Regions from separate parts of the Bradyrhizobium arachidis genome, predicted to be linked through region 2. Evidence: riboswitches for the same ligand, from Rfam matches in the RefSeq annotation. Region 2 holds a riboswitch; each other region holds the start of a gene.

Region 1 (7,472 bases), 1.5 Mb from region 2:
CTTATTGCGGCGACGCCAGTCCCAGGGGGCGATGAACGCCCCCGACCACAGCCCCGCGCAGGTTTTGCTCGCCACAACTTCATAGATGACGTACGGCCCCGACGAGAGTGCCCAACCGGAGCGTACCATCCAGGCGTTCACGTCCTCGCCTTCTATAAAGCAACTGCCGCGTGACCTGCCGTATTCATCACGTCCTGTGGTATGACAATCCCACGTTCGTCCGTTCGAATGCTTGATCAGCTCGTCGCGAGCAGCTAGGCCGCAAGCCCATTTCCGACCATGGGCGTCGAGGCAAATCTGGTCAGTTTCGGGAGCTTCGATGCCTGAGAGCCGAAGCTTGAATCGCTCGATCTCGATCGTATTGCCGTCGAGGATGCGCGGAGGACCGCGGAGCTTCGCCGCGCAGACCGGAGTTGTGATGATAGCGAACAATGCGACCATCATTACGCGGTGTTTCATCCCGACAAAAACCTCTCGCTCTTGAGTCATGTTCACGCACGATCCGGCGCCGCCGCATTCGGCTGCTTAAATGCTTGTCCATTATTCGGCCGCATCTTTCGACGCTTGATCTATGAAAGCGTGGCCTTCGTTTCCAAGCTACGACCTGACGCTGCGTGAGGTTCAAGCGATTTCTTCCGGTGTGCATGTCGCGGTATCCTTAGCCTCGTCGGTCTCTCTCACGGGGCGGGTCCTGCACCCTCTCGACCTGAGGAGGAGATCTCCATCGCTCGGCGGCAAACTTGGTATCCGGGAGAAAGCCAAGCTTCGAACGCTGTTGTCTCACGCACTTGAAGATGAAGTCGCGTGTGAATTCTTGACGTCGAGTGGAAGTCAGCCGGGGAGGAGCAACCTGGCTTTGCTTTGTGGCAACCCGCATCGGCAGACAGAAGGCTGCCGACGGTTTCAGGGAGGGGCGATGACATTTCGCTGTAAGGTCTTGTCAGGACAAGATTGATGTTCGAAAGAAATCTGATCTCGCTTCCTCTGAGATCTGGACAAGGGCGCCGCGGAGTTCAGCTCGCAGCGTAAATGAATCGATATCGTTTGCTCAAACCGCCAATCCCCAAGCCATCTTTTGGAGAGCCACGCGTGGATGCCAATCGCATTGTGGCCTTTCGCACCTCTGCGGTGCGCCATAATCTTCGTGGTGCCGCCGCCCGTTCGTAGAAGAACCCGATGTCATGGGCGGCGCGACTGGCGGCCGCTCTGTTGTAGTGCGCTTCACCGCGATCACAGGTGAAGATTGACCCAGCAAGCCCGGCACGAGGGCGTGCGTTTGCGCCAGAAGATGTGGAACGGCAAACTGCGTGGCTTCGTCGTATACGCACCGCACGAGGGGTATGCCGCCCGCGTGTTCGGACGATCGCGAGCACGATCCTGTTGCCATTCGGCACGAGGCGTCAATCCGCATCATGGCTGCCCCATCGCGGCACTCGGGCAGGCCGCTCTGGTGCGGTTTAGCCGACTCAAGCTACAATCGTTCTCAACGACCTCACTACACAATGGGAATCAAATGGCTGCAGCTCCACGGGAATTGCCGGTCTCTTCTTACGCACTTGAAGTGGATGGCCGACTCAGAGCTGAATTCGCAACCAAAGACGGCGCCAGGGCAGGCGGAGCAGAACTAAAGAAGCGTTTTCCCATGCTTCAAATCCGGATCTATGACGCGCAGACGAATGCGCGCGAGGAAATTTAGCGCCGAGTCAGTCGTTCCTCGATGCCTCGCGCGCGGCTCCGGGACTCGTCGCCGGTGGCACTCGGAAAAGGGCCGGTGTTCGAGGGTATGCCGACACTGCCCCATTACCCTCTTAATGGGTTTCGTCGCAGCACTCGACCGTGCCGGCTCGGCGTTGGCATGCTCACCAGTTGGTGGCGCGATGCGCGGCGTGCACGCCGGATCGGACTTGGGCCCGAGGCATCTCCAGGCCCGGTCGCTTGAAGAGTGGCATGGAGTGCTGGTTCCTCGCAGATCGGTGTTCTCTCACTGCGTCGGGTGCGCTGGGAGCAAAATCTCGCCAACTGATACGCGCCGCTGAGCTCGACTGTCGCGGAGAGGCTCGAGTAATCGTGCTGCCCGATTTTTGCCTGATGAACTAAAGGCTGCGGGGAAAGGCTCGCGACGGTTGCTAAGGCGTAAGCACCGACACTTTAGCGCTGATATGTCTTGCAGTTACTCTGAGGCGGTCGGCGGTAAAGGAGCTGCGGCGCGATCTTGCTCCGCGCGACCATTAAACCGAGGGCTTTCGCTCCTTCTTACTCTTCCCGTTCCTTGGGCTCCATCCGAGCGAACCAGGAGCCAGGAGGAAAGGCCGCGATACGCTTGGCAAAGGAGGATTGCGGCTCCCAATCTTGCCCTTCGCTCTTCTCGAAAGTGATGACCCCGTTATGGGTGTAAAAACGGGGCCCTGGGATATTACAGTTCACTAAAAGCAAAACGCGCCACAGATCACCTTTTTCGGTCGGCTTGTCCTTCTGCTTCGGCAAGTAGTCCACTCCAACAGGCTCAACGATAGTGCAGCGGCCCTGCCGCAGGAGATCGCCGAGCCGGCCCTGCGTGGTCGTCACGAAGTTGAAGTTGCTCGGATCATGCAGAAAGCGAAGATTTGCGTCCCTTTCGCCATCCTTGACTTCACTGGCGATCAACCCGAGCGCCAGGGCGTGCCAGCCCAATTCGATCGGCTTTGCATAGGTCGACGCAAGTTGAAACGTGCCGTCGAGCGCGATCCTCCAGGTGATAACGTACTGTTCGTCTAATACATCATCCGCGTGCCTGGTCCACGAAACGAAAACATAGTCGTTTCCGTCAAGTTCGGCGACGCCCCACATTCGAGGGACGAACCGTGCAACTTTCGAGACGTTGGAGATAATTTGTTCTATTGTCTCACCGTCTTGCGCTCGCCACGTTGACTTGAATCTTTCGATATGGGGGCTCTCGATAGCGCGAGCACGGTCGCCAGTCGCAGCCAGCCCGGCCAGACAGATCAGGGATCGACCGAGACAAAACAATAACGCGCGTCTTCCAGACACTTTTCTCATGACTGTTGGCCTATCTGGTTTCATCCACACGTCATTGCAGAGCGGGCAACTTCAGCCTGTTATGCGCGAGCGCAAGAAGTTAGCGGCGACGCGACGGGGGACCGATGGTGTCCCGTGCGAGCAGGCGCTCTATCACGCGCCGCTAACTTCGTTGCCGGCGACAGCCTCAAGTTGCTGTGCTAGACATGCCCAGCAGGAGGAGACTGGGCATGCCGAAGACTTGCATTCCTCGTGCCAGGTTAATAGACGGCAATTCGCACCGCTTCTATGTCCTCTTTGTCGGCTTTCCGACGTGCGGGCGTCTCGATGTTTCCGTTCAGCGCGGCTTATGCCACGCGCCGAATGTTCGGTGGGCGCAGCTGAACGCCTCGACCAAGTTCCTGATGAGAATTGGGAGCACGTTTGCCGCCACAGAACTGTTTGGCTCGCTATCGTTACCGGAGTGTCAGCTTTCGACCTCTGGCATGCCTCTGGGTACTCGCGGCCGAGAGGCCAGAGCGCGTTTGACGCTTCTTTCGCGACAACCGGCACTCGCGCCGAGCATTTGGAGTCTGGCTGGCACTGCAAATCAACGTGCCGGTCAGGTATGTTGCTGACTTTGCCACGTGTCTTAGGCCTATGCAGCACGGATCCAGCTGGTCGAGAGGGCAGCTGGATGGCGGACGCGCTCGAAGAACCTGCTGGGAAGCCTGGGACACGCATCAAATGCGTTCTGCTCTAGGCAGCAGTCCCGACCGCGGAAGCCGCTTTATCCCTTCCACCGAACTGGCGTGCGGCCAGAGGGCAGCTGCGATGGTCATCACAATATCGCTGACTGCAGAGCGCATCTACATCGACTCAGCGATAAGGATGCGCGGTCATTCGCGTAGCGGATGTCGCAGCACCAGCTTGCGACATAATCTGAGAGGTTGACGGAAGACTTGTCTTGCCGATAATCCAAGTCGTCGAGGTTCTCCGGTCCCACTTGATCCGGAGCTAAGAGGGAAGCCGGTGACAATGCCGGCGCTGCCCCCGCAACTGTGAGCGGCAAGCCGCTGTCCAACGATGTCACTGAAGCCTGCGCGGCTTCGGGAAGGCCGGACAGAAGCGATGACCTGCGAGCCAGGAGACCTGCCCCGACAATTATTCGTCCACGGGCGGGGTGTCCCGGTGGTGCGCCAAGCAGCCGTCGCACCGCGCGACTTCCCCTGCCTGCGTCCGCCACGGCCTTTGCCCCCAATATGGGGTTAACGCTATGTCTCTTCTCTCCCTTCCGGTTGCCACGCTTGGAACGCCACGCATCGGTCCAAGGCGCGAGCTCAAACTCGCTCTTGAAAGCTATTGGGCGGGAAAACGCAGCGAACTGCAGTTGCTCGAGGACGCAGCTGGCCTGCGTGCCGCAAACTGGGCTCGTCAGAAATCTATCGGCGTCACCGTCATTCCATCGAACGATTTCTCGCTGTATGATCAGGTGCTCGACACAAGTGTCATGGTTGGCGCCATCCCAGAGATCTACGCTTCGAACGCCGAATCCGTTTCGCTGAAGACGTACTTCGCCATGGCCCGGGGATCACAATGCGGCGATCAGGATGCGAGTTGCGGTCGCGGACCGCGCGGATTTGGCGCACCCGCTCAGGAGATGACCAAGTGGTTCGATACCAACTACCACTACATGGTCCCCGAGTTTCGCAGAGGGCAGACTTTCAGGCTATGCTCTCGCAAGCCGATCGAGGAGTATGAGGAAGCCAAGGCCCTTGGCTTTCAGACCCGTCCTGTCCTGATCGGGCCGGTCACATTCCTAAAGCTCGGCAAGAGTCTCGATCCTGCGTTCCAGCCACTCTCACTGCTGGATGAACTGATACCGATCTATATCGAGGTTCTGCAGGAATTGGCCAAACGTGGGGCAAATTGGGTTCAGTTCGACGAGCCCTGCCTGGTTCTTGATCTGGATGAGAGGGCGCGGCAATCTTTGCGACATGCCTATGATCGGCTCGCCAAGGAGGTGCCGGCCATCAAGATCTTAGTTGCCAGCTATTTCGGCGACCTCGGGGACAATCTGAACACCGCGTTGAGCCTGCCAGTTGCCGGACTACACCTCGACCTAGTTCGAGCGCCACAGTTGTTGGACCAGATCATCGCTGGCGGCCGAGGTGATCTCGTCATGTCGCTCGGTGTCGTCGACGGCCGGAATGTATGGCGGTCGAATTTGTCATCGCTGCGCCAGCGGCTCGAACCCGCGATTGCGAAGCTCGGCAAGGACCGTGTACAGATTGCCCCATCCTGCTCGCTGCTTCATGTACCGGTCGATGTTGAACTTGAAACCGGGCTCGCTTCCGACGTCAAGAGCTGGCTTGCTTTCGCGGTCCAGAAGATGCGGGAGCTTGCGATCCTGGCGCGGGCACTCGCAGGCGACCAGAATGTTGCGCCAGCTCTTGCCGAGTCGGAATGTGCCGCGACTGTTCGCCGGACTTCGCCGAAAATCCGTGATGCCAATGTCGCTGTCCGGATGAAAGCGATCGATCAGACCATGCGTCGACGCGGGAGCCCATTTGCCCGTCGTGCCGAGATCCAAAGCAATCGTTTCGGACTACCGGCTTTTCCTACCACGACCATCGGATCGTTTCCGCAGACCACAGAGGTCCGGAATGCCCGTGCGGCGCATGCGCGAGGCGCGATAAGTGACGAGCAATACGACAGGTTCCTCAAGGAGGAGACTGCGCGCGCCGTACGTTGGCAGGAGGACATCGGTCTCGACGTCCTCGTGCACGGCGAGTTCGAGCGCAATGACATGGTGCAGTACTTCGGCGAGCACCTCGCCGGCTTCGCATTTACCAGGAGCGGATGGGTGCAGTCGTACGGCTCGCGCTGCGTCAGGCCGCCGATCCTGTTTGGCGATGTGGTGCGGCCGAAGCCTATCACCGTGGACTGGTGGCGCTACGCGCAATCACTAACGAGGAAGCCGATGAAGGCTATGTTGACCGGACCGGTGACGATTTTGAACTGGTCCTTTGTCCGCGATGATATTCCCAATAGCGAGGTCTGTCGCCAGATTGCGCTCGCGATCCGAGACGAAGTCCGCGATCTCGAGAATGCTGGTGCGACAATGATCCAGATCGACGAAGCCGCACTGCGCGAAGGAATGCCGTTGCGTCGATCGGAGTGGACGGCCTATCTCGACTGGGCCGTGGATTGCTTCAGCATCTGCTCATCGGGCGTCGCCGATGAAACGCAAATTCATACACATATGTGCTACTCGGAGTTCAACGACATCATCGCTGCGATCGCTGCAATGGACGCAGATGTCATCTCGATCGAGACGTCGCGCTCGAAAATGGAACTACTCGACGCGTTCAGGAACTACGAATATCCAAATCAGATCGGACCGGGCGTGTACGACATCCACTCCCCACGCGTTCCCGAGGCGGGCGAAATGAAGGAACTGATGGTGTTGGCTCGGACCCGGCTGCAGGATTCGCAGCTCTGGGTCAATCCGGACTGCGGCCTGAAGACGCGCAAATGGGAGGAAGTGCGTCCGGCGCTAGCGAACATGGTCGCTGCCGCCCGCCAACTACGCGCTGCATCCGATCCGCGAGGCCATTGATCCGGGCTTGGGTCTCTTCTCGACAAAGCGGATCCTCTTGCGGTCATTTGCGCTGTCGATGATCGATGGAGCCTTGGGAATAAAAAAGGCCCGGCCTCGCTGAGCGGGCCGGGCGAAAGTCCGGGAGGAGCGACGCTGACGCATCGCGCGGACTTCCATCGGCGGAGAGAGGACAACCGCCGGTTCGATCACGGCAAGGACATTCGCCGAAAATCTGAGCTCAGTTGAAGCACAAGCTCAGCGTAGCTCAATTATGCCGTGGTATGCGACCGTTAGCCTGAGGTTTATAAAGTTACACCAAAGTTTGTCGATCAAGAGCACGTCGGCAACGATTACGACGGCGACGAGGACGGTGATGCCGGGCGGTCACAGCAGGGCACGAGCCGCAAACTCAGTGCGCTTCCTGTCTGAAAACCTTATGCTCGATCAGCGCGACGATACGAAAAACCCGGCTCCAAGGATCTTGCAAGCGTAGACAATGCCTGAGCGGTTGCTATTGATTTGATCCCTGCTTAAGGCAGTCCTTGGTCGACCGGTTCCAGCCGGTGGTCGGGTTTCGTCTTGGGTCTCTGTTTGAGAGTCTATGAGCGGACCACGCGGAGGATGTCACGAGCTTGAAGATGGCACTGGTGCCGACAGGGTGCTCCTCAGCCGTGAGCCTGGTCCTGCCCTCAGCACAGGGCCAGTTGAATGATGGCGATCTCCGATCCGGCACGGCTCGGCGCAGAGTTAGACCCGACGTCGTCCAGCGCCTTGCCGTTCGTGCTAAACGTACCCGGGCGAGCAGTACCTGGCAATTGACGTGCTGTGGGTCAAACCGGTCGCGGTCGGATCATTCAGAGCCTGCCAGGCTGGG
Region 2 (7,472 bases):
CGGGAATGCGGCGCTGCGCAGCCGCGATGATCGCGCCTGAGATCGCCGCGATCTCGAGGCCGCCGACGGCGCACAGGATTTTTTCGGGCGCTGCGCCCGCAACGCCATGGCGTGCGATCGCGGCGTCAATCACGCGCGCCTTGTGCGCGCGGCCGGCGGCATCGATACCGGTGCCGCTGCCCGCGATCTCGTCGGCGCCGACGCCGAGCAGGCTCGCGGCGATCGCCGCGGACGCAGTGGTGTTGCCGATGCCCATCTCGCCGAAGATCAGGAGATCGGGGTTGGTGGCCTCCGCGCGTGCCACCGCGCGCTGGCCGGTTTCGAATGCGAAGGCCAGCTCGGCAGGCATGAGCGCAGCCTCGGTGCTGAAATCGCGCGTGCCGCTGCGCGGCTTGTCGGTGACGACGCCCGCCATCTCCTCCTGCGCCAGCGTGCCCGCGTCGACCACTTCCAGGGTCGAACCCAGTTCACGCGCCAGCACCGAGATCGCCGCGCCGCCGGAGGCAAAATTCGCCATCATCGCGATGGTCACGGCTTGCGGATAGGCCGACACGCCCTGCGCGACGATGCCGTGATCGCCGGCAAAAACGATGACGGGCACGCGGGCGGCGCGCGGCTGCTCAGTCGCTTGCAGGCCCGCAAGCTCGATCGCGAGCTGCTCGAGCCGACCGAGCGCGCCGGTCGGTTTCGTCAGTTGCGCCTGACGCGCAATCGCCGCTTCGCGATGGGCCGCGGAGATCTCGGGGCACTTTTGGTAGACCCATTCGGGTAACATGCTGCCTCGCTTAACGCCCGCGCTTGAGAATGTAGCTGTCCATGATCCAGCCATGCCGCTCGCGCGCTTCCTGCCGCGCGGCGACGATGCGCGGACCAACCTCGGCCAGCGCGCCTGAGTGGATGATCTGATCTTGCATGCCGAGATAGGCGCCCCAATAGATGTGAAGCCCCGCCGGATCGAGCGACTGGAACGCGGTGCCGCCGTCGAGCATCACCACCACGGTATCGACGCCTTGTGGCCAGCCGCCTTCGCGCAGGCGGCGTCCCGTGGTCACAAGGAAAGGCTCGCCGATCTCGTTGAGCGGCAATGCATGCGCCGCGCACAGCGCCTGGATCGAGGTGATGCCCGGTACGACCTCGATCTTGGGCAAGGGCTTGAGCCGGCGCGCGATGCGCAGCGAGGAATCGTAGAGCGAGGGATCGCCCCAGATCAGCAGCGCAATCTTGCCCTCACCGCCAAGATGATCTGCGATCGTCTGCGACCACGTCGCGGCGACCGCATCATGCCAATCGTCCACGCCCTTGCGGTAATCGGCTTCATCCGCATCGCGCACGGGAAGATCGAACTCGGCAATGCGCGTCCTGTCGCTCGTGAGCACATCGGCGCAGATCGTGCGCCTGAGATCGGCGAGATCGGACTTTGCGGTGCCCTTGCGCGGGATCAGGATGAGATCGGCGGCGTTGATGGCAGTGATCGCAGCGCGCGTGAGCTGATCGGGATCGCCGCAACCGATGCCTATCAGGGAGAGCGTGAGCATCGCGAGCGCGAGGGGCGGCCATGACGGCCGCCCCTTGATCTCTTAGGCCGCGTTGTGCAGGCGCGGAGTGACGAGGCCGGGCGCGGTGACACCGCGCAGCGACTTCGCCAGCGCCAGCACGGCGAGATCGGCGAGCGGCTCGATCACGATGACGAGCGCATAGGAGGCCGCGAAGGTCGCGATGTTGGCGAGGTTGCTCATCGCAAAGCCGGAGCCATAGAGCGCCCAGAACGCCACCCAGGCGATCACGCCGGCCTGGTAGGTCGTCGAGAGCGCCAGCGCCTGGCGATACCTGAGGTCGACATAGGCGGTGTTGCGCGAGATGATCCGTGCGGCGATCGCCTGGATCCCGAACAGCGGCACCAGCAGCGTGGTGACGTTCATGCCGTATTGCGGCAGGTCGGCGGGCTCGAAGAACACGCCCTGGAGCAAGAGGCCGAACGCAAGGCCAAGAGCCGCCGGCGCCGCACCGAACAGCAGGAACAAGGTCGAGCCAAGGATGAAGTGCACCTCGGAGACGCCGACCGGGAAGTGCGGCAGGATCTCGAAGAAGGTGAAGACGAGCGCGGTGGTCGCGAGGGTGCGCACGGCGAGCGAGCCGATGCCCTGCTCGCGCACGGTCTCGACCGCGAGCTTCAAGGCAACGCCGCCTGCGGCGATGCCGGTTGCGTAACTCAATATAAGCTTGGCGCCCGTCACGACGCCGGGTTCGATATGCATGGTTCAGTTCCTTCCTGCCGTCACACCCGACGGCCTTGGCCTCAAAACATGCACGGCCGGTCTCCTGGCTCGCGGTTCACTGGGGTTCTCCGGCCTTCCCGGACCTTGCGGCCCAGTGGCTGATCGGAGCCCCTCACCGCTTACAGTCGCGGGGGCGGCTGGGGTTTTGCGCGCCGCAACTGGGTCCGCCCATCCCCATTCCCGATTATGCTCCGGCGCTTTGCGCCGCGTTGAGCACCATGCCTCTCCTGTGTGCCCCTTTCGCCAGCCGGGCGTCAAGGGCGGAAGGGCGGCCCGGGCCATCATGACGGATAATCCCCCGCCAGCGCGCCGAACAGGATGACGGCGGCGGTCGACGCCGCCCCGCCCCGCGCAAGCTGCTCGGCAAGCTCGGCAATCGTGGTGCGGACCAGCCGCTCGTCGGCGCGCCCGAGGGATTCGGCGAACAGCGCGGGGGTATGAGGGGCGAGGCCGTGCGCGATCAATTTTGCGGCAAGATCCGGAAAGGTGCGGCGGCCCATATAGACCACGGTCGTCGCTTCGGGGTCGGCCAGCGCCGCCCAGTTCAGGTTCTGCGGCAGCTCGCCGGTGACGTCGGCCCCGGTGACGAACTGCACCCGGCGCGAGGTATGGCGCCGGGTCAGGGGAATGCCGGCTTGCGCGGCGGCGACGCAGGCCGAGGTGACGCCGGGAACGATCTCATAACCGATGCCGGCTTCGCGCAGCGTCTCGAGCTCCTCCTCCAGCCGGCCGAAGATCCCGGCATCGCCGGACTTCAGCCGTACCACGCGCGCGCCGGTTGCGGCGTAGTCGACCAGCAAGCGGTTGACGTGGTGCTGCCTGGTCGAAGGCCGCCCTGCCCGCTTCCCCACCGCAACGAGATTGGCGCCCGGGCGGGCCAGATCCAGGATCGCGCCGGACGCAAGGTCGTCATAGAGCACGACGTCGGCCTCGCGCAGCCGCGCGGCGCCCTTCACGGTCAGGAGCTCGGGATCGCCCGGGCCGGCGGAGACGAAGGAGACAAAACCGCTCACCGGTCCTCCGCGATCAGATGAAAGAACGTGCCGGTCGCCTGTCCCCGCCGCGAGCCGGTCTCGGCAATGACTGCGCCGGTCGCATCATGCACGACCGCCAAAGGCGTGTCAGGCTGCGCAAGGATGGTCGAATAGTGGAATTCGTGGCCGCGGAGCCGGGCGCCCGCCTGATGCCCCGGCATCGGTGCTGCGAGCGCGGCGAGACGATAGCCGAGATGCATGCGGCGCTTGGCAAAGCTCGTCTCGAGGCCAAGCAGGCCCGTCATCTCGTGGCGGACGCCTTCGGCGTCGGTCAAAGCGGTGCCCAGCACCATATAGCCCCCGCATTCGCCGTGCACCGGCCGCGTCTCGGCGAAGGCGCGCAGGCCGCTGCGAAAGCGTGCATTGGCGGCGATCTTGCCGGCATGGAGCTCGGGATAGCCGCCGGGCAGCCAGCAGACGTCCGCACTGACATCGGGACCTTCATCGGCAAGCGGCGAAAATGTCGAGATCTCCGCGCCCGCCGCGCGCCAGGCTTCCAGCATGTGCGGATAGACGAACGAGAACGCCGCATCGCGCGCCAGTGCAATGCGCTGCCCGGGCGGCGTCACATTGAGGCCGTTCGACGCAGCTTGCGGCGACCAGCTCGCTGCCGCTCGCAGCACCGCATCGAGATCGACATGCTCGGCGACGAAGCGCGCGGCCTCGTCGATCAGCTTGCCGATCTCGGCCTGCTCCTCAGCCTGCACCAGGCCGAGATGCCGCTTCGGCAGCGAGATCTCGGCATGGCGCGGCAGCGCGCCGAATACGGCGATGTCCGCGTCGTTGAGCGCGCGCCGCACGAGGTCCTCGTGGCGCGGGCTGGCGACACGATTGAGCACGACACCGGCAAGGCGCACGCCGGCGCGGTAGTCGCGAAGACCGGCTGCGATCGCAGCCGCGGTCTGCGCCTGCCCGGAGGGATCGATCACCAGCACCACGGGCCAGCCCAGCATCTCCGCGATATCGGCAGTCGCGCCAGTGCCGGAGACCCCGCGCGCGGCGACGCCGTCGAACAGGCCCATCGAGCCCTCCGCGAGCACGACATCCGCGTCCGCGCCGCGGCTGACGAGATGGGCGATCGCCGCGCGGTCCATCGCCCAGCTGTCGACATTGACCGAGGCGCGACCCGTCGCGGCGGCATGAAAGGCGGGATCGATGTAGTCGGGCCCGCTCTTGAAGCACTGCACGTTCAATCCGCGCTGGCGCCAGGCGCGCGCGAGCGCCAGCGTCAGCGTGGTCTTGCCGACACCGGAGGCCGGCGCAGAGATGACGAGGCCTGCGGCCATCACGACGCCTCCGGAAAGCGCGGCTCGGCGCCGACGGGACGATAGCGGCGATCGTAATCGACGGCGTAAAGACGGCTCTCGTCGAAATCCGCAGCGCCGAGCGTCTTGCCGACGAGGATCAGCGCCGTGCGCTCCATCTCGCCACCGACGGCGGCATCGAGGGTTGCGAGCGTCGCACGCACGATGCGTTGATCCGGCCAGCTTGCGCGCCAGACGATCGCGACCGGGCAATCTCCGCCGTAGTGCGGCGAGAGCTCGGCGACGACCTTGTCGAGCAGATGGATCGACAGATGGATCGCAAGCACAGCACCGGTCGCCGCGAATGCGGCAAGGTTCTCGCCTTCGGGCATCGCGCTGGCGCGGCCCGGCGTGCGCGTCAGCACCACGCTCTGCGCAAGGCCGGGCAGCGTCAGCTCGGCTTCCAGCGCGGCGGCGGCGGCCGAGAACGACGGCACACCCGGCGTGACCGTGTAGGGAATGCCGAGTGTGCGCAGGCGGCGGAGCTGCTCGCCCATCGCCGACCAGATCGACAGATCGCCGGAATGCAGCCGTGCGACGTCCTTGCCCTCGGCATCCGCGGCGGCGATCTCCGCGATGATCTCGTCGAGCGACAGTGGCGCGGTGTTGACGATGCGTGCACCGGACGGGCAATGCGCCAAAACGCCTTCCGGCACCAGCGAGCCGGCATAGAGGCAGACCGGACAGGCCGCGATCAAATCGCGGCCGCGCAACGTCAGCAAGTCAGGCGCCCCGGGCCCTGCGCCGATGAAATGCACGGTCATGCGCCATCTCCTTCGGCGATCGCGGCCGTCGCAGTGCGATCCTGCGAGACCACGCGCGTCGCAATCAGACGCGCGCGAGGGCCCGCGGCCGCAAGCGCTGCCGCCTCGGCGACCGAGCCGGTTCCGAATTTTTCCGCGACGAGTTTTGACTGCGTCGGCGTGTCGACATTCGCGAGCACATCCGACGGAACGGCCTTGATCGGCACGCCGCATTCGCGCGCGAGCTGCTTTAGCGCCTCCGCATCGGCCTTGTCGCTGACGGTCGCGACCGCCGCAAGACCTTCAGTGCCGCCAGCGGCCAGCAACGCCTCGCGCAGCGAAGCCAGCGTGACATCCTTTTTGAATCCGAGTCCGGCGACTTTCATCGCACCGCACTCCACTGCACAACCGCCCGGGCTGCCTCCCACGAGCGATAGCGGCCGAGCGGAGCGGCATGCGCTATCTCGACCCGCATCAGCTCGCCGCCATGGCGCTGATGCAGCTCGCCGAGCAGCGCTTCCGTCTCCAGCGTGACCGAATGTGCGACGAGCCGCGCGCCTGGCAAGAGACGGGACCAGACGGCATCGAACATCGCGGGATCGAGACCGCCGCCGATGAAGACGGCATCCGGCGGGTCTTGGCCAGCAAGAGCTTCAGGTGCCCTTCCCGTGACGACGGTGATCCGATGCGCCAATCCGAACGCCGCCGCATTGGTGCGAATGTTCGCGGCGCGATCCTCGCGCGCCTCGATCGCAATCGCCGTCCCGCCGCACAGCGCCCACTCCACCGAGATCGAGCCCGAGCCGGCGCCGATGTCCCACAGCCGCTCGCCCGGACGCGACGCCAGCGCCGAGAGCGCGAGCGCGCGCACCGGCCGCTTGGTGATCTGTCCGTCATGGACGAAGAGATCGTCTGAGAGGCCGGAGCTGCGGGGAATGCCTTGCCCGCCCCTCGCCTCAACAGCGACTGCGACCAAGTTGCCAGCGACATCGCCCGCAAAGCTGTCGGCGCGATGTTCAGCAATGCTTTCGCGCGGCCCACCGAGCGCGGCGAGCATCCAGAAGCCCGACGCGCCCCATCCGCGCTCGCTGAGCCATTTCGCGAGATCACCCGCCGCCCTCCTGTCGCGCACGAGGCAAATGATGCGCGCACCATTCGCTAGATGCGGAATGAGACGTTCGAACGGCGCTGCGTGGAGGCCGAGACAGGCAACGGCCTCGAGACGCCAGCCCAGCCGCGCAGCGGCGAGCGAGAAGGTCGACGGCGCCGAATGCGCGATCCACTCGTTGGCATCGAGCTTTTCGGCAAGACTTGCGCCGGCGCCATGCCAGAACGGATCGCCGGAGGCGAGCACCACCGTCGGCCGGCCGCGGCAGTTCAGCACGACATCCGCATCGAACGGCACCGGCCAGGGGCGGCCGCGGTGACCAACGTCTGCAAGCGCGAGATGACGCTCGCCGCCAAAAACAGTTTCCGCCTTGGCAAGCGCCTTTCGGCTTGCCTCGGGCAGCCCGGCAAGGCCATCTTCACCGATACCGATGATGGTCAGCCAGGGATCAGCCAAGGAATCAACCATGATGCGCGCCCTCATTCTGGGCGGAACTGCCGATGCGAGCCTGCTCGCCGCGACGATCGCGCGCGCGCAGATCGATGCCGTCTATTCCTATGGCGGCCGCACCCGTGCGCCCGCCGATCAGCCGCTGCCGACCCGCATCGGCGGTTTCGGCGGCGTGAGCGGGCTTGCGGACTATATCCGCGATGAAGGCATCACGCATATGATCGACGCGACGCATCCCTTCGCCGCCGAGATGAGCCGCAACGCGGTTGCGGCGTGCGCCGAGACCGGCACGCCGCTGATTGCCCTCGAACGCATGCCATGGGACAGGACGCAAGGCGACAACTGGATCGAGGTCGCGGACGTCAACGCGGCGGTCGCCGCGCTGCCCGACACGCCGGCAAACGTGTTCCTCGCCATCGGCCGCCAGCACATCGCGCCGTTCGCGAGCAAGCCGCAGCATGCCTACACGCTGCGTTTCGTCGATCCGCCCGAAGCGCCCCTGCCCTTCGCCGCGGATGTCATCGTGTCGCGCGGACCGTTCACGCTCGAGGGCGAGC
Region 3 (7,472 bases), 200 kb from region 2:
CGATCGGCATAGGCAGTGCGGGCGCGCGGCAGACCTTCGGTGCCGACGAAGAACCGCAATGGCGGATTCTCGGCGTCGACGATCTTCAGGATCGCATCGGCCGTCGCCTCCGGTTCGCCAAAAGCAAGCTTGGCGCCGGCGGCAAATACCTCCGCCCGCGTGTTGCTGTAGGCATTGATGACGGGCGAAATCCTGAGCGAGGCCGTGCTGGCGAACCCCGTCGCATAGGCGCCAGGCTCGAGCAGCGTGACTTTCAACCCGAGGTCCTTGACCTCCTGGGCCAGACTTTCATGGAGAGCTTCGATGGCGAATTTCGAGGCGTTGTAGAACCCGGTGATGGGCCCGGCGACGATGCCCGCAACACTCGACACGCCAATGATGTGGCCGCCGCCCTGCCGTCGCAGCAAGGGAAGCGCGGCCTGGATGACGCGCAGCGTGCCGAAGAAATTCGTGTCGAACTCGGCGCGGACATCGGCCTCGAGCGCCTCTTCGATCGCCCCGACCAGCGCGTAGCCTGCGTTGTTGAGCACGACATCCAGCCGTCCGAAATGCGCGTGAGCCCGGCTCACGGCATTCTGCACCGCGTGGGCATTGGTCACGTCCAGGGCCATCGGCAGCACGGCATCGCCGTAAGCTTCCGAGAGATCAGCCACGTCAGCCAGGATGCGGGCGGTGGCAGCCACCTTGTCGCCGCGCTTGAGCGCAGCCTCCGCCCAGATGCGACCAAAGCCGCGGGATGCCCCGGTGATGAACCAGACTTTGCCAGACATGCGATATCCTCGATGGATTGAGTTGGACTTACTCGGCAAGTCCTATCCTCGCTGGCCTCGATCGACAGTGACGAGGTGCGCCAACGAAGTTGCCGCAGGCGCCAAAAAGGGCGCAGCAACCGTCAGTGAATCTTGTTGCCATGCAGCTCGCGCCAGCGGCTCGGCGTCACGCCTTCCCAGTAGCGGAAAGCGCGATAGAAGGAGCTTGCGTCCTGATAGCCCAGGAGGCATGCGACCTCGTCGATGTCGGCGGTGGGATCCGACAGGAGTTGCCGCCCGAGCTCCTGACGCGCCTCGACGAGAAGCTCGCGGAAGCTCGCACCTTCGTCGGTGATGCGGCGCTGAAGGGTTCGCTCGCTCAAGCCGAGATCGCGCGCCACGTCGGACAATTCGGGCCGCCCGCTCGCAAGGCTCCGCTTCAGGACGACCTTGACCTGCTCCCTGACGGAGCTGCGCGCTTCCAGCTCGCCCAGGGCGGACGCCAATGCCGGCGTCAGGATTTCGAGGAGTTCCTTGTTGTGCCCGGGAAACGGACGATCGAGGTCTGCGGATTTCAGGACCAGCAGGTTTCGTGCCGCGCCATAGCGGATCTGGCATTCGAAATATTTCTGGTGGACGTCGCTCTTGGGACGAGGACGAACCAGCTCCACCCGCTTCGGCGTCAGGTGCTGTCCGGTCCCACGACGTCCGAGCTCGACCAGCGAGGCAAAGGTCACGTCGGTCGAAATCGCGGGCTCCGGATCAGTTGCATACGGCCACTCCGCCGCGACAACGCACTCGTCCTCGCCTTCCCTGACCTGCAGCTGCTCGGGCGAGCACAGCCGCTTGAAGCGCGCAATGCGGAGCAATCCGTCGCGATAATCCCTCGCATAGAACGCAGCGAGGCTCGACGGCGGATGCACCGCCGTCTCGACGCTCTGGACCAGCATCAAGCCGAGCCCCGGCTCCGGCTTCAGCTCCTCCAGCGCTCTCCAGAGCGCAAAATATTGCACTGTGGTGACCTGCCCCTGCTCGTTCAGGTGCAAGGTCGCCGGCAGTTTCGCCTGCCGCAACAGCACGGCCGGCGGCACGCCGATATGTTCAACGGCCTGCCAAAAGGCTCGGGGGACCTTGCATCTGTCTGCCGCTGTACCACTCATGAACAATCCTAGCGCATCTGGCTCATGATCACGCGGTCGAACAGGCGGTCGCCGAACCATTCGCGAATCTTGATCATGGGCAAGGCATATTTACCCGCAACGTAGCGGGTGCGCGGCTTCTGCTCCCTCACGGCCCTCGACACGACGCCGGCAATGACGCTCGGATTGGTGCCGCGTCCCTGTCCATAAGCCGCACGGGTCGATTTCGCGACGGCCTGCGTCAGCTTGGCGTAAGGACCTCCACCCGATCGTTTGAGCAGGCCATTGGCAACCACATCGCCAAACCCCGTCTCGATCAGGCCGGGCTCGACGACGACGACCTTGATGCCGAACGGAGCCAGTTCAAGTCGCAAGCAATCGGACCAGCCTTCCAGCGCATGCTTGGTCGCATGGTACCAGGCACCCAGGAGGGTGTAGATCTTGCCGCCCATCGAGGTGATGTTGACGATCGTGCCTGCGCGCTTTTCGCGCATCTTCGGCAAGAGAAGCTGCGTCAGGCGAGCGGCGCCGAACAGGTTCACCTCGAACTGGTAACGCGCTTCGTCGATGCCGACGTCCTCGACGGGACCGTAGAGGCCGAAGCCGGCGTTGTTGACGAGCACATCGACGCCATCCACCTCGCGCAGGATGGCATCGACCGTCGCCTGGATGTCGGACTCGCTCGAAATGTCCATTCTCAGGGACCTCGCCCCGAGCTTGACGAGATCATCCATCTTGTCGACGTGCCGCGCGGCGACGAAGACCTGGAATCCGTCCTTGATAAGACGCCTTGCGATTTCCTTGCCCATGCCGGAGGACGCTCCGGTGACGAGCGCCGTTCTCTTCGACTTGTCGAACATTTCAACCTCTCTTCGTTCCTGCCCTTATCCTGCGGCCTCCGTGGCAGGAATTGACTGACCAAGCACGCCAACAGACTTGCACAACACGCCAATCCTGACGACCGATTTGAGCCGCCGTATTCCCAAGAAAAAGCGCGGTACCCGCGACCGCGCTTTGGCAAGACAGTTCGGGGCTGGCGGAAATCCGTTCACCCGCGAGCGCGGTGGAATGTGCGGGTTTGTCCCATCGCCGGCAGCCCGAGATAGCCTCGGAGGTGCATCTTGCCGTCCTTGACGGTGGCCTTGCAGTTGTAGGTGCGGCCGGACGAGGCGTCATAGATCGTGCCGCCGCCCCACTCGCCATCCTCCCAGCGCAAGCCGGCGATGAAGACAATGTTCTTCAGCGACCGCGCACGCAGCGCGGGATCGGGGTTCTTGGCGTCCTTCTTGAAGGTCACGTTGTCCGCCTCCACGATCTCGTTGCCGTAGAGCATGCGCGCCTGGAATTCCGTTCCGCTCCTGAACATGTCGAGCTTCACCGTGCCGTCGTCCGCCTCCCATGTCCCGACGATCGCATCGGGGACTGGCACCTCGCCGTGCGCCATCGAAATCTGTCCGATGTTCACGGCTGCCATCAGCAGGAAGATGGCGGATCGACGGGAGTGAAGCGACGTTTGCATGGTGCGTTCCTTGGTTTGCGGTTGGGCGAGCGATCGAGGCGCTCGCAGGTCTCGCAAATGTCTCTAGATTTCGGGAACAGCGTTTGCAGCGGCAGAAGGCGCCAGCGGAATTGCGCGGTGCGCCAATCGATGCCGGCGCGGATTTGGATGGTCGGGCAAAACAGCCACACATGGCCATTATCGAAGGTCGGGCCAATCGACGGGTCCCCTTCGGATATTGACGGCTTCATCGCCAGCTGCCAGTTTCATGATCGGTAGTGTCCGCAAGGACTATTCAAGGGAATGCGGTGCGTCCGTCTCGACGGACAATTCCGCGGCTGCCCCCGCAACTGTAGGCGGATAGCCGACGACCAAACGAACCACTGGAGCCCCGTTCGGGCCTCTGGGAAGGCGGTCGAAGGCGATGACCCGCGAGCCAGGAAACCTGCTGCCAGCCATGAGTCACGCGCGAACGCATTGGGCGGGGTGCCCCGATGTCGGACAAGTAGCCGCTGCATCTGCCGCCTGGGGCGAAGGTAGATGACTAAGGCAACCGCGGTGACAGTTTATTTGCGTCGCCGCAGAGCGTTGTCGTGCAAACTCTTCATTCTCGTGCCGGCGTTGCGCCAGGCTATTCACGTGTTTTCCTGATCTCCCTGCTCTCTTCCGTGTCGCTGTCGGCGGCTGCGATCGCGCAGAGCGTGGACCGTGACAAGCCGCCCGTGGAGATCGGTCCAGTGACTGTCTCCCCGTCCACACCGAGGACGGCGCCTGCAATCAGCCCGGGCAACCAAAAGCCTCGGACCGCCCGCCGGGCCACGGGGCGAAGACCGACAGCACCGATCGCTGCAAGGCCCACCAACCCGCCCGCCGGCGACACGACACCGTTGAACACCGCCGCCGTCGCCGGGGTCTCCTCTCGCCTCGGCATTTCGGCCCGGGAGACGCCGGCGACCGTCGAGGTCATCAGCCAGCAGACCATGCAGGACCTGGGCATCCGGACCACCACCGACGTCGCAAAGGCGGCAGTCGGCGTGACTGGCGGCGATGCGCCCGGGGCACCCGCGATCTTCTCGATGCGCGGCTTTTCCGGCGATCAGCTCAACACCCTCTACAACGGCATTCCGATCGGGCCGTCGACCATGACCGGCCGTCCCATGGATGTCGCGGGCCTGCAACAGGTCGAGATCATCAAGGGACCGGACTCGCTGGTGGCAGGTCTTGGCGCAACCGGCGGCGCCGTCAACTACGTGACCAAAGCGCCGCATACCGGTCCGATCGTCAACGAAGCCTTCACCTCCTACGATTCCTTCAACGGCTATCGCGCCGGTTATGGTTCGGGCGGCTCTACGCTGATCGATGGCCTCGACTACCGCTTCGACATCAGCCATTTCAACGACAAGAGCTTCATCGAGGACAGCTACTCCAGGCTCAGCAATGTCTCGGGCCAGCTGAACTATCGCGTCAACGATAGCCTGAAGGTCTGGGGCGCAGCCGAATACAGGCAGGACAAGGACCGCTTCTACTGGGGCACGCCGATCGTACCGGCGAACGGGCCGGGCATCGTGCCGACGAATGGCATCGTCTCGGGGGTCTGGAGCAACTATTACCTCGGCGGCGGCACGCCAGTCCCGCCGACGATCGACGCGCGTACGCTGACCACGAGTTACAACGTGCTCGACAATCACAGCGGCGCCAGTGAGCTCTGGCTGCGCAGCGGCTTCCAATGGGACATCACCAACAGCATCTCGCTGCGCAGCCAAGTCTACGGCTATGACGCGCACCGGCACTGGTTCAACAACGAGATCTCGTCGTTCGACCAGACTGTCGGCAACTTCGCCGGCGCGCAGAGCATCTATCGCGAGCGCCTGGCGCTGGATCACGCGCAGCGGCTCTACGGCAACATCACCGACCTCACCGTCAATTCCAGCATTGGCGGAATGGACAACCGCTTCGTCGCGACCGTGGCGGCGAGCAACAACCAGTTCAACGTCTCGCAGGACACGCTGTTCTTCAACGACTACGTCGACCTGCTCAATCCCGACCGCGGGCTCTACGGCCCTCGCAGCGACGAGAAGATCTACACCCGCGTCAACACCGCCTCGTTGTCGTTCGAGGACCGGCTCAAGCTGACCTCGACCTTCGCGTTGATCGGCGGCATCCGGTTCGAGGACATCAAGCTGGACCGGACCCGCTTCTTCCCCGACGGCACGCTGGAGTCCGCGAAGGGGTATCCCTTCTCGACGACGTTCAATCCCGTCACCGGCCGCGTCGGCTACACCTGGGACATCACCCCGGGCGTGATGCTGTACAGCCAATACGCGACCGCGGCAGACCCGACGGTGGCCAACATCTTCATCCTCGCACCGTCCGTGCCGCTCCTGCTGACGACGTCGCGCACCTACGAGACCGGCGTCAAGGTGCTATCGGCCGACAAGCGGGCCGAGGCCACGTTCTCGGCCTTCGACATCCAGCGCAAGAACGTCTACGTCCCGGAGAGCGGCATCGTCTTCAACATCGCCGGCAAGATCGAATCCAAGGGCATCGAGATTGCGGCGGCGATCAACCCGATCGCCGGCCTGAAACTGTGGGGCAACGTCGCCTTCGTGCAGTCGCGCTTCATCGATTTCAATTATGTCGATGGCAATGGCGTATTCCAGTCCTATTCAGGCAAGACGCCGCCCAACGTGCCGAACTTCATCGCCAATGCCGGCGCCTCGTACCGGTTCGACACGACGCTGCCGGTCGAGATCGGGGGCCTGATGCGTCACGTCGGCGACCGCTTCAACTTCCAGGACAATCTGCTCGTCATGAATGCCTACACCACGTTCGATGCGTTCGCGTTCGTCGACATCCCGAAAACATACTTCCCGGGGGTGGACCGGACGCGGATTTCATTCCGGGTCAGGAATTTGACGAACAAGCTCTACGCGGCCTGGGGCGACCCGGGTTACACCGACCAGATCGTCCTCGGCGCGCCGCGCAGCTATGAGGTGGCGGCTTCGTTTCGATGGTGAGGAAGCTGAGGCAACATCGTGGATGAGAACCATCAGGATCTCATTGCCACCGCAGCGCCAACCCATTCCTAATGAATAATCTGGCCGAGGAACGCCCTCGCCCGCTCCGTCTCCGGCGCACGGAAGAAGGTTTCCGGATCGGCCTCCTCGACGATGGAGCCGCGATCCATGAACACCACGCGGTCGGCGACCTCGCGGGCAAAGCCCATCTCGTGGGTGACGCAGACCATGGTCATGCCGTCGCGCGCGAGCTCCACCATGGTCTCCAGCACCTCCTTGACCATCTCCGGGTCGAGCGCGGAGGTCGGCTCGTCGAACAGCATGATCTTCGGCTGCATGCACAGCGCACGCGCGATGGCGACGCGCTGCTGCTGGCCGCCGGACAGCTGCCCCGGATATTTGTGCGCCTGGTCGTGGATGCGCACCTTGCGCAGGAAGCCGAGCGCACGCTCCTGCGCTTCCGCGCGGGACAGGCCGCGCACCTTGATCGGCGCCAGCATGCAGTTCTCGACCACCGAAAGATGCGGAAACAGGTTGAAGCTCTGGAACACCATGCCCACTTCGCGGCGGACGCTGTTGACGTCGCTCATCCGGTCGGTCAGCTCGACGCCGTCGACGACGATGCGGCCGCCGTCATGCTTCTCGATATGATTGATGCAGCGGATCAGCGTCGACTTGCCCGAGCCCGAAGGACCGCAAAGCACGATCTTCTCGCCCGCAGCGACATTCAGGTTGACGTCGCTCAGGGCCGTGAAGGCGCCGAACCGCTTCACCAGATTCTCGACGGTGACGATGGAAGCGGACCGATTGGCCTCGTTCCCGTTCATCTGCTGAAGCATTTGCTCCCTCCGAAGGTTTCGCTTGTCTATCGGCGCATTCCCGCAATCGCATAGCGCTTGCGCAAGGATGCCACGCATTGCGATGCCACAGAGCTGATCGCGAGGTAGACCACCGTGATGACCAGATACATCTCGACGAGACGGCCGTTGAGCTGCGCGAGCTTGGAGGCTGCGCCGAGCAGATCGGTGAGCGACAGCACGTAGACCAGCGAGGTGTCCTGGAACAGGAT

The links. Region 2 has a riboswitch for cobalamin ahead of WN72_RS17385 (energy-coupling factor ABC transporter permease). Riboswitches for the same ligand answer to the same signal wherever they lie in the genome.
Region 1: it holds a riboswitch for cobalamin, as region 2 does, so the genes downstream of both, metE (5-methyltetrahydropteroyltriglutamate--homocysteine S-methyltransferase) here and WN72_RS17385 (energy-coupling factor ABC transporter permease) in region 2, are expected to answer to the same signal.
Region 3: it holds a riboswitch for cobalamin, as region 2 does, so the genes downstream of both, WN72_RS16405 (TonB-dependent receptor) here and WN72_RS17385 (energy-coupling factor ABC transporter permease) in region 2, are expected to answer to the same signal.

What each region holds. Positions count from the first base shown of each region.
Region 1 is NZ_CP030050.1:2,245,102-2,252,573, forward strand. Features, by position in the region: gene WN72_RS10415 (thermonuclease family protein) at 1-489, opposite strand, end outside; gene WN72_RS10420 (nodulate formation efficiency C protein) at 2,254-3,036, opposite strand; cobalamin riboswitch at 3,967-4,168, shown strand; gene metE (5-methyltetrahydropteroyltriglutamate--homocysteine S-methyltransferase) at 4,271-6,616, shown strand.
Region 2 is NZ_CP030050.1:3,760,129-3,767,600, reverse strand. Features, by position in the region: gene cobT (nicotinate-nucleotide--dimethylbenzimidazole phosphoribosyltransferase) at 1-775, opposite strand, end outside; gene cobF (precorrin-6A synthase (deacetylating)) at 786-1,535, opposite strand; gene WN72_RS17385 (energy-coupling factor ABC transporter permease) at 1,578-2,255, opposite strand; cobalamin riboswitch at 2,293-2,512, opposite strand; gene cobA (uroporphyrinogen-III C-methyltransferase) at 2,558-3,289, opposite strand; gene WN72_RS17375 (cobyrinic acid a,c-diamide synthase CobB) at 3,286-4,596, opposite strand; gene cobM (precorrin-4 C(11)-methyltransferase) at 4,596-5,378, opposite strand; gene WN72_RS17365 (cobalamin biosynthesis protein) at 5,375-5,743, opposite strand; gene WN72_RS17360 (bifunctional cobalt-precorrin-7 (C(5))-methyltransferase/cobalt-precorrin-6B (C(15))-methyltransferase) at 5,740-6,921, opposite strand; gene WN72_RS17355 (cobalt-precorrin-6A reductase) at 6,932-7,472, shown strand, end outside.
Region 3 is NZ_CP030050.1:3,556,801-3,564,272, reverse strand. Features, by position in the region: gene WN72_RS16425 (SDR family NAD(P)-dependent oxidoreductase) at 1-770, opposite strand, end outside; gene WN72_RS16420 (AraC family transcriptional regulator) at 893-1,909, opposite strand; gene WN72_RS16415 (oxidoreductase) at 1,918-2,748, opposite strand; gene WN72_RS16410 (DUF2147 domain-containing protein) at 2,937-3,407, opposite strand; cobalamin riboswitch at 3,646-3,853, shown strand; gene WN72_RS16405 (TonB-dependent receptor) at 3,980-6,403, shown strand; gene WN72_RS16400 (amino acid ABC transporter ATP-binding protein) at 6,472-7,242, opposite strand; gene WN72_RS16395 (amino acid ABC transporter permease) at 7,269-7,472, opposite strand, start outside.